Regions from separate parts of the Bacillus sp. FSL R7-0646 genome, predicted to be linked through region 2. Evidence: riboswitches for the same ligand, from Rfam matches in the RefSeq annotation. Region 2 holds a riboswitch; each other region holds the start of a gene.
The links. Region 2 has a riboswitch for S-adenosylmethionine ahead of metN (methionine ABC transporter ATP-binding protein MetN). Riboswitches for the same ligand answer to the same signal wherever they lie in the genome.

Region 1 (3,275 bases), 220 kb from region 2:
GTGCCTCCGATTAAGATCGTCCGCTTCTCAAACGACACGATGATAAACGTTTCAGATCTGGTTCCGTCAACGAGCGGATCGGCTTTGAAATGCGGAGCTGAAAGAATCGTAAACGGCTGTTCTTCAGGTTTTTTATCATGTTCTTCAGGTCTGATGAACAACTGTCTTGCAAACAGGTTGTGCCAGGCGAACTCGTTGACAACAGTAATCGGAAGCCGGTATTTTTCGTCTGCTCCTGCAAACCCTTCAAATACATACAATTCATCGCGTTCCTTTAAATAGCCGAGCACTTTTGCGTACAGCCGGTCAAAGGCGGCTTCTGAAATCGGCTGGTTTACTGCGCCCCAATCGATTTTGTCCTTTGTGCTCGCTTCTTCCACAATGAATTTGTCTTTTGGCGAGCGGCCGGTGTATGTACCGGTTGTTGCCCGCACGGCTCCGGAAGATGTCAAGACTCCTTCTTTGCGCTCAAGGATCTTTTCAACCAAATGGGGAACGGATAAGTTCATCTGAACGTTTTCGCCCGTTAATAGCGTTTGTAAGTCAGTTGTTAAATCTACAGAATTCATAAAAAACCTTCCTTTGCGTGTTTTTTAATGTGTATAACATTAATGTAGAATTAGTATAACACATTTACTCTTATAGTCTATACCGTTTCTTCATTTTTCGTTCGGGTTTTTTCTCGTAGGACAAGTTCAAATTTATTTCGGCCGATATTGACATAACAAGCCATTTTAAGATAAGATATTTCATTGAGCGGATACTCTTATCCCGAGCTGGTGGAGGGACAGGCCCAATGAAACCCAGCAACCGGTTTCTCTTATTAATGGAAAAAAACAGTTTCTGAGACAACTACGGTGCTAACCTGATGCAAGGTGTTCAATACCTTGAGCGATAAGAGTGAAAGGCACGCAATACCAGACCCTTTCCTCACCGAATAGGAAAAGGTTTTTTTATTGCATAAATCGAGATCCAAAAATTGCTAAAAAAACTGCCTTCAGGAGGAAGGTACTGGGCGTTTTTCACAGGACGTGAAAGGTTTTAGCCGAGTATCAAGCAGGAGGAAGGTACTGGGCGTTTTTCACAGGACGTGAAAGGTCTAGCCGGGCAACCAGTCAGGAAAAATTCTGCTAAGGGGAATTTCGACTCAGAATCTCGTCAAGAATAGCATAATGGAAATTGTTTCAAAACGAGAGCGTATGAAGCCCGAGTATCGTCATATAATCAAGAGGGACGAGTTCCGTATCATACTTAAGATCACGGCTGATCTTCATATACAGGAGGAAACATAAATGAGCAAAAACCGTCGGTTATTTACATCAGAGTCAGTTACGGAGGGACATCCGGACAAAATTTGCGACCAGATTTCGGATAGTATATTAGACGAAATTTTAAAGAAAGATCCGAATGCCCGCGTTGCCTGTGAAACATCTGTGACAACCGGATTGGTGCTGGTAAGCGGTGAAATCACGACGTCCACATACGTCGATATTCCGAAAACAGTCCGCGAAACGATTAAAGAAATTGGCTACACACGTGCAAAATACGGTTTTGATGCCGAAACTTGCGCGGTCTTAACGTCTATAGATGAACAGTCTCCAGACATTGCAATGGGAGTCGACCAGGCGCTTGAAGCGCGTGAAGGAGCAATGAGCGACGCTGAAATTGAAGCGATCGGAGCCGGAGACCAAGGTTTAATGTTCGGTTTTGCCTGCAACGAAACAAAGGAACTTATGCCGCTGCCGATTTCGCTTGCCCATAAATTGTCTCGCCGTTTGACAGAAGTCCGCAAAGAGGAAATTCTGCCGTATCTGCGTCCGGACGGAAAGACACAGGTAACCGTTGAGTATGATGAGAACAACAAGCCGATTCGCATCGATACAATCGTCATTTCGACTCAGCATCATCCTGAGATTTCGCTTGAACAAATCCAGCGCAATCTGAAAGAGCACGTCATCAATCCGGTAGTTCCAAAAGAGCTGATCGATGAAAACACGAAATACTTCATTAATCCTACGGGCCGTTTTGTTATCGGCGGACCGCAGGGGGATGCCGGTTTAACAGGGCGCAAAATCATCGTTGACACCTATGGCGGCTATGCCCGTCACGGAGGCGGAGCGTTTTCCGGCAAGGATGCGACAAAGGTTGACAGATCTGCAGCTTATGCAGCGAGATATGTAGCGAAAAATATCGTCGCCGCAGGCCTTGCTGATTCCTGTGAAGTACAGCTTGCCTACGCGATCGGTGTCGCTCAGCCGGTGTCCATTTCAATCGATACATTCGGTACAGGCAAAGCGAGTGAAGAAACATTGATCGAAGTGGTTCGCAAAAACTTTGATCTAAGACCTGCCGGCATTATTAAAATGCTCGATCTTCGCCGTCCGATTTACAAACAAACGGCAGCTTACGGACATTTCGGCCGCCTCGATCTCGATCTGCCTTGGGAGCGCACAGACAAAGCAGATCAGCTGAAGAAAGATGCATTAGGAGAATAACAACCGCATAGCCGCTTTAATAAGCGGCTTTGTTTTTCGATGGCAAAATGCGGGCGGATGTTGAAACTTGAAAAATATCCAGATTTAATATTGATGTGATATTGCCAGATACAAATATTTTAATATGAACATTTTTCAAGTTTCTTGAAACGTTTTTCTTTAAACACTTGTCTAATCAAGAAGCAGACTTTGATTTCTGCACGAAATTTAAAAAATCGGAGGCAATACTATGTGTGGATTTGTAGGGGTATTCAATCATCGCCCATCATCCGAGACAGCAGCACAGGAAGAACTGATTAAACAAATGAATGAAATGATTGTACACCGCGGTCCGGACGATGATGGGTACTATCATGATGAGCATGTAGGCTTCGGATTTAGAAGGCTCAGCATCATCGATGTGGAAAATGGAGGACAGCCTCTGTCTTATGAAGACGACTCCTATTGGATTATTTTTAATGGAGAAATCTATAACTATATAGAACTGAAAGACGAACTTCTTTCTAAAGGATACGAGTTCAAAACCGATTCAGATACGGAAGTTTTGCTTGCGACTTACCGCCACTACAAACAGGAAGCCGCTTCAAAGCTGCGCGGTATGTTTGCTTTTTTAATCTGGGATAAAAAAGAGCAGCTTCTATACGGAGCGCGCGATCCGTTCGGCATTAAGCCGCTCTATTTTACGAAAACGGACGGCCACGTTTATTTTGCGTCAGAAAGAAAGAGCCTGATGGCTGTCGATGCTGACTTGGAATTGAATGAAAAAGCGCTTCAGCAGTA
Region 2 (3,275 bases):
GAGCAGCAAAATAATCAATATGATAAAAGGAATAGACCTGAACACATTGACGATTGCCGAGATTACACCGTTAACGACTCGGTTCTGCCAAATGTTGCCTTTTGAAGTCAAATAGAGCAGCATGCCGAGAATCACTCCGATGATAAAAGCAAACAATAGGGAAATTCCTGTCATATATATCGTTTCATACGTTGCTTCCCACAGCTGCTCCATATCTACGTTTGGAAACAGTTTTTCAAACATTCGTGATCACCTCTGCTTCTACCTGGCGGCTCTTGATGAAATCGACCACGTCATTGACCTCGTTTTCACGTCCGTCGACATGTATGAACAATGAACCGTATGCACCGTCCTGAGTCTGCGAGATTTTGCCTTGAAGGATGTTGACTTCAACATCGAACTTCCGAATGATCTGCGTGATCAGCGGCGATTCGGCCGCTTCGCCGACGAAAGTGAGCTTGATCGTCCGCCCGGATGTCGTTTCTTCGAGGAAATGCTTCAGCGTTTCCTTTGTTTCCACCGGTTCTGTTACCTGCTGAACAAAGCGCTTTGTCATTTCTTCCTTCGGCTTGATGAAGACGTTCAGTACATCGCCTTCTTCTACGACCTTTCCGTTTTCCATGACGGCCACTCTGTGGCAGATTTTCCTGATGACATGCATTTCATGAGTGATCAGGACAATGGTCAGTCCGAGCCTTTCATTGATATCGGACAGAAGACCCAGAATCGAATCAGTCGTCTGCGGATCAAGCGCTGATGTCGCTTCATCGCATAACAGAACTTTCGGATTGTTTGCGAGCGCCCGTGCGATGCCGACGCGCTGCTTTTGGCCTCCGCTCAGCTGTGAAGGGTAGGCGTTTTCCTTGCCTTCAAGACCGACAAGCTTAATCAGTTCAGCGACTCTTTCCAGACGTTTTGCTTTGCTGACACCGGCGATCTCCAGCGGAAACGCAATATTGTCGCGCACCGTTCTCGACCATAACAGGTTGAAATGCTGGAAAATCATGCTGATTTCCTGCCTTGCTTTCCTCAGCTTCTTCCCTTTGATCTCGCTGATTTTTCTGCCGGCTACTTCAACCGTGCCTGAAGTCGGCTGTTCAAGTCCGTTCAAGAGACGGATCAAGGAGCTTTTTCCGGCTCCGCTATATCCAATAATTCCGAAGATTTCACCTTTTTTAATCGTAAGGGTGACATCTTGGACAGCATTGACATCTCCATGCTTTGACCGATAAATCTTTGAAACATTTTGAAGATTTATCAAAAGCCATCACCTGCTTTCTTGCTCAATTCTCATAGTTGTCTAAATTCCTGATCAATCAACGAAAAAAGCCTTTCTGCACACATGAGCAGAAAGGCTTTGGAAAAGTCTGGGCCTTTCTCTCATCTTTCAAAGCATAACGCTTCGCGTGAATTGGCACCATTTCAACACGTGTTGATGGTTGCCGGGTTTCATAGGGCACTTCCCTCCACCTCTCTGGATAAGAGAAACATATATTTATTTTTTGATTATTATGATCGGAATTCTTAAAGTAGGATATCATGCGAAAAAATAGTTGTCAACTATTTTTCGTAAGACAATCGTCCTACGGCGAAAAGAGACGAGCGTAAACGCCCGTCCCTGTCTGACTAATACACGGAATGTGCCGATTTTTTGAATTTTTAAAAAGTCTATGAATAAAGATCGCTGTTTTTAAAGAAGCCGTCCGTCAGCCATAAAATCGCTTCAAGCTTCAATAAAGCTCTAAAAGAGCCTTTTACTTTAACAGTGCCGCGCTGTACGAGATGCTGCAATGAAATGTCGCCATGAAGAAGGTCAATAATCTCGCTTTGCTCTCCAAAAAAGGTCAAATGAGCTTTTTCTACAGGAGAATATTTTTCCATTTCCCCTTTTTCGTTGATTGCTAACGTAAAAGCTTCTTTCTCTCCTTGAAACGTAATCAGCAAAGCCGTTGTAGATAATAGAGGTTTTAAAAAAAGAGCCTTGCCCTCTCTTTCTATCAATCCCATTTTCTCCAACTGTATAACCTCCTGTAAATTGGTCATACTTACAGATTCTCTGTCTGCTGCAGGAGTTCCTTTAGGAATTGCTCGACAAGTTTTTGCTGGTTATTTCCCGAGAAATATGTCAAAACCGCCCTTAATCCACAAGATTTTGTTTAATCGTATCATATAAGTAGGAAACGGAGTGAAAAGCGTATTCTTTTTTGACGACTCGCCCTTTTTTGTAAAGGATAAAACACGGGACGCTTTCAATTTCCTGCTGTTTGGCAAATGACGGGGAGTAATTGAGATTGTTTTTATAAAAAGGAATGTCCTTCATCATTTCATCAACGACCTCCAGCATTCTTCCGGCCAGCTGACACGTTCCGCAGAACGGCGTGTATACATATAGAAGACAAGTTTCATGCTCTAGCCGTTTTAGCTCTTTTTCTTGAAGTTCTTGCATCTGTTGAACCGCACCTCAATACGTTTTATAATAGATATTTTGTATGTACCCGGATGTTTGAACGAAATAATACTTCTGCAACATGCTGACTCGGGGCGGAAGCGACTTCTTTGTATACTCTATCAATGTATAGATGCGAAGCTTGGGGAAGCTCCCTCTTCAGCTGCCGGCGGAGCTTTTCGCCTGATTCATCGGCATCCACCAGGATATAAACGTCTTTATCGAACAGCGTCTCAGCGAATTCATCGAGTTTTGCCTGGCTGATCGTTCCGTTTGTGCATATGATGTCCACGGGCTCTTCGATGACATGCTTCACTTTTTGCTTATCTGATTTCCCTTCGACGATCATGACTTTTTCATTTTCCGGCATATGGATCACCTTTAAAGATTTACTTGTAAAAAAAGGCAGTGAATATTCACCGCCTGACTTGATTAACACCAGCCTTGGTGGTCATCACAGTCTACATATTTAGCATCCGGTCCGCTTACGGTATCCGCCATTTTGTAAAACTTTTCATCTTGGAATGAATATCCAGATTTCAACTCGTATTGATCCTTGCCGGTCATTCGGCCGATCAGCTCATTTTCATGATACAGCTGCGTTCCGCCGTTTTTTAATCGGCTTTCCACATGTTCTGTAATATCAATACGTTCTTTTTTCAGCGTCAATTTGGACACCCCCTCCTGATATAGAGTATCCAAACGACGAATGTCTATCCTGTTTAGTCTTCTTTTATCATGTCCTCATATTGCCCGGCTGTCATCAGGTTTTCGATTTCAGAAGCGTCTGACGGCTCGACGACAATCATCCAAGCCTTTTCATACGGAG
Region 3 (3,275 bases), 2.0 Mb from region 2:
CCGTCAGCCAGCGGCTTTGGGTCATCCCTTCATCAAGGTAAAACGGCTTTGTTTTTTTCGTCAAAAATTCCTCGTCGGAGAGGGAAGTCATATACGTTTGAAAAGCGGCGAATCCTTTCTGCATAGCTTCAGCCATTTGGTCAGCCGACTGCAATGCACTATACTTCTTTTCAATTCGGGAGATGGCGGCCTCTTCCTTTTCCTGCATGATAGCCATGTCGGCTTCTGGGATGGCCGTCAGATGGCTTGCCAGTTCTTTCAGGCTTCGCATGCGGTCGGCGGGCCGGTAAGACCAGTCAGATTCCTTCACTTTTTTCAGAAGATGACACGTGGAGCGGATGCCCGTCTCCATCTCGTGGAACAAATCGCTCCGCAGGGCTTGAACTTGCTTCATTTGCTTCATCCTTTACATTTTGCTTTATTCTAAAAGTATCACCTAATCCTGACAGGCTTTGTCACGATTCTTAAAAAAAGTCAGTCGTACCTTGCTAAAATGTCAGCAGCCTTCCGTTTCAGCTGAAGCTTGATTTCTGCGGGTTCTTTGACAGTTGCCTCAGTGCCGAGGTTCCACAAAAGTTCCCCGAAATACTCAAGTTCTGGTCTGGGGAGGTTTGCATCGATCGCCCCCGTTCCGTCATCCCGCATGGTGAGGATCTTGAATAAGTCCACATCAGCCGCAGCCCGCCTGGCTCCTCTGCGTGTCAGTTCCGCTTGCAGCCGCACCGGTTCAGGGCACTCGCTCTCCGAATGTTTGATCCAGCTGAGAACCGATGGATAGGGAAGCTGGCGGGCCAGCGGGCTGGCCGCTTTTTCCGCCCGAAGGATGCGGTCGGCGCGGAACAGTCTGAACGCCTGCCTTTTAAAGCAATAGGCCGGACAGTACCAGAAGCCGTTCCAGCTGAACAAGCCGATGGGCTGGATGGATCTCTCCGCGCAATCGTCTGTTCCGTCATAAACGACCGTCAAAACGGATTGATTGATGGCTGCATCAAGAAGCGTTTCTAAATGTTCGGCGGCTTTTGGACGATGCGGATTCCAGAACACGATTCTGTCTTTCATCGCATCAATCCGCTCCTGTGTTTCCACGGGAAGGTGGCGGTAGAACTTTTTTAAAACCATCCGCGTTTCCGCATCAAAGGGAAGCGATCCGAAAAACTGCAGAGATTGATACGCGAAAAACATAGCCGCCGCCTCTGATTGTGTAAAAAAGAGCGGCGGAAGCACAGGTTCATTCAGCAAATAATAGCCTCCGTTCGCGCCTGTTTCAGAATAGATCGGGACGCCGAGCGCGCTCAGCTCGTCCAGATCGCGGAGAATCGTGCGGTAGGAAACCCCGAATTCTGCTGCGAGCTCCCCGGCCGTAAATTTTCGTTTTGTATGAACGGTCATCATCAATTCGATTAATCGCTCTGTTTTTGGCATCTGATTCCTCCGGTTCCGTCGTTTGGTTTCATCATACCATGTTCAATATGAGGAAAGATTTAAAAATGACCCTTGAAAAATGTCTTGACTTAGGTTAAAGTAAAGAACAATCAGAAAATTGAAGAGATTCTTATCACGAGAGGTGGAGGGACTGGCCCTTTGAAACCTCAGCAACCGGTCTGCACTGACGATGTCAGTGTACCAAGGTGCTAAATCCAGCAAGCAGATGCTTGGAAGATAAGAAGAAGCGCATAATCCCCCTTCTTCTTATGAAGAAGGGGTTTTTTATTTTTAAAAGGATGGTGTCATATGACTGAACATGTACAAACAACGCTGGCGCAAATCGGCAACCGCAGTGATGAAATAACGGGAACTGTCAATCCTCCCGTTTATTTCTCTTCTGCGTACAGGCACAAAGGGATCGGGGAATCCACAGGGTTTGATTACATTCGCACAAAAAATCCGACAAGACAGCTTGTTGAAGATGCAATCGCGAAACTCGAAGGGGGAACGCGCGGCTTTGCGTTCAGTTCCGGTATGGCTGCCATTCAGACGATCATGGCTCTGTTTCAAAGCGGGGATGAGCTCATCGTTTCGTCCGATTTATATGGGGGAACGTACCGCCTTTTTGAAAACGAATGGAAGAAATACGGACTTCGCTTTTTCTACGACGATTTTTCAGACGAAGACTGTATCAAGTCGAAAATCACGAACAATACAAAGGCACTGTTTGTAGAAACGCCGACAAATCCGCTCATGCAGGAAGCTGATATTCAAAAAATCGCGCAAATCGCTAAAGAGCACGACTTGCTGCTCATTGTTGACAATACGTTCTATACACCGGTTCTGCAAAAGCCGATTGAGCTCGGCGCTGATCTTGTCATTCACAGCGCGACGAAGTATTTGGGCGGTCATAACGATCTTTTGGCGGGGCTTGTCGTTGCAAAAGGCGAAGAGCTGTCTGAGGAAATGTTCCAGCACCAAAACGCCATCGGCGCGGTTTTATCGCCGTTCGATTCATGGCTCTTAATGAGAGGGATGAAGACGCTCGCTCTCAGGATGAGACAGCATCAGGAAAACGCGCGGGAACTTGCGGCCTTTTTGGAAGAGCAGGAGGAAATTGCCGATGTTCTTTATCCGGGAAAAGGCGGCATGCTGTCATTCCGCGTTCAAAAAGAAGAATGGGTTAATCCGTTGCTGAAAAATCTCAAGACGATCTGTTTCGCCGAAAGCCTCGGCGGAGTCGAAAGCTTCATCACCTATCCGGCGACACAGACCCATATGGATATCCCGGAAGACATCCGAATTGCAAACGGCGTCTGCAACAGACTTCTGCGCTTTTCAGTCGGAATCGAACACGTCTCCGATTTAAAGCAGGATCTAAAAGCTGCGCTGGAAAAAGTAAAAGGGGAGGCGGTTCCGCATGAGTCATGAAAACTGGACGCTTGAAACAAGGCTTGTTCATAACCAAAATAAAACGGACGGAGCAACCGGAGCCGTCAGCGTGCCGATCCAGCACGCATCAACCTTTCATCAAGATTCTTTTGACAAATTCGGCGAATATGACTACAGCCGGTCAGGCACACCGACAAGAACGTCGCTTGAAGACACGATAGCCGAGCTTGAGGGAGGGACGAGGGGATTTGCTTTTTCATCCGGAATGGCCGCGATTTCCACCGCCTTTCTGCTTTTGTCAAAGGGCGATCACGTGCTTGTCACAAAAGATGTGTACGGCGGCACTTACCGGATGATTACGGAAGTGCTGAGCCGCTTCGGGATTGAACATACTTTCGTCGATATGACGGATTTAAATGAAATTGCTTTAAACATAAAGGAAAATACAAAAGTCATCT

Region 1: it holds a riboswitch for S-adenosylmethionine, as region 2 does, so the genes downstream of both, metK (methionine adenosyltransferase) here and metN (methionine ABC transporter ATP-binding protein MetN) in region 2, are expected to answer to the same signal.
Region 3: it holds a riboswitch for S-adenosylmethionine, as region 2 does, so the genes downstream of both, MKY62_RS06490 (methionine biosynthesis PLP-dependent protein) here and metN (methionine ABC transporter ATP-binding protein MetN) in region 2, are expected to answer to the same signal.

What each region holds. Positions count from the first base shown of each region.
Region 1 is NZ_CP150217.1:3,069,626-3,072,900, reverse strand. Features, by position in the region: gene pckA (phosphoenolpyruvate carboxykinase (ATP)) at 1-569, opposite strand, end outside; SAM riboswitch class I at 764-901, shown strand; gene metK (methionine adenosyltransferase) at 1,293-2,495, shown strand; gene asnB (asparagine synthase (glutamine-hydrolyzing)) at 2,725-3,275, shown strand, end outside.
Region 2 is NZ_CP150217.1:3,290,944-3,294,218, forward strand. Features, by position in the region: gene MKY62_RS17160 (methionine ABC transporter permease) at 1-243, opposite strand, end outside; gene metN (methionine ABC transporter ATP-binding protein MetN) at 236-1,261, opposite strand; SAM riboswitch class I at 1,378-1,485, opposite strand; gene MKY62_RS17170 (SCP2 sterol-binding domain-containing protein) at 1,669-2,016, opposite strand; gene MKY62_RS17175 (thioredoxin family protein) at 2,138-2,446, opposite strand; gene MKY62_RS17180 (toprim domain-containing protein) at 2,472-2,816, opposite strand; gene MKY62_RS17185 (YusG family protein) at 2,879-3,115, opposite strand; gene gcvH (glycine cleavage system protein GcvH) at 3,169-3,275, opposite strand, start outside.
Region 3 is NZ_CP150217.1:1,292,042-1,295,316, forward strand. Features, by position in the region: gene MKY62_RS06480 (DinB family protein) at 1-394, opposite strand, end outside; gene MKY62_RS06485 (YafY family protein) at 475-1,422, opposite strand; SAM riboswitch class I at 1,550-1,666, shown strand; gene MKY62_RS06490 (methionine biosynthesis PLP-dependent protein) at 1,732-2,856, shown strand; gene metC (cystathionine beta-lyase) at 2,846-3,275, shown strand, end outside.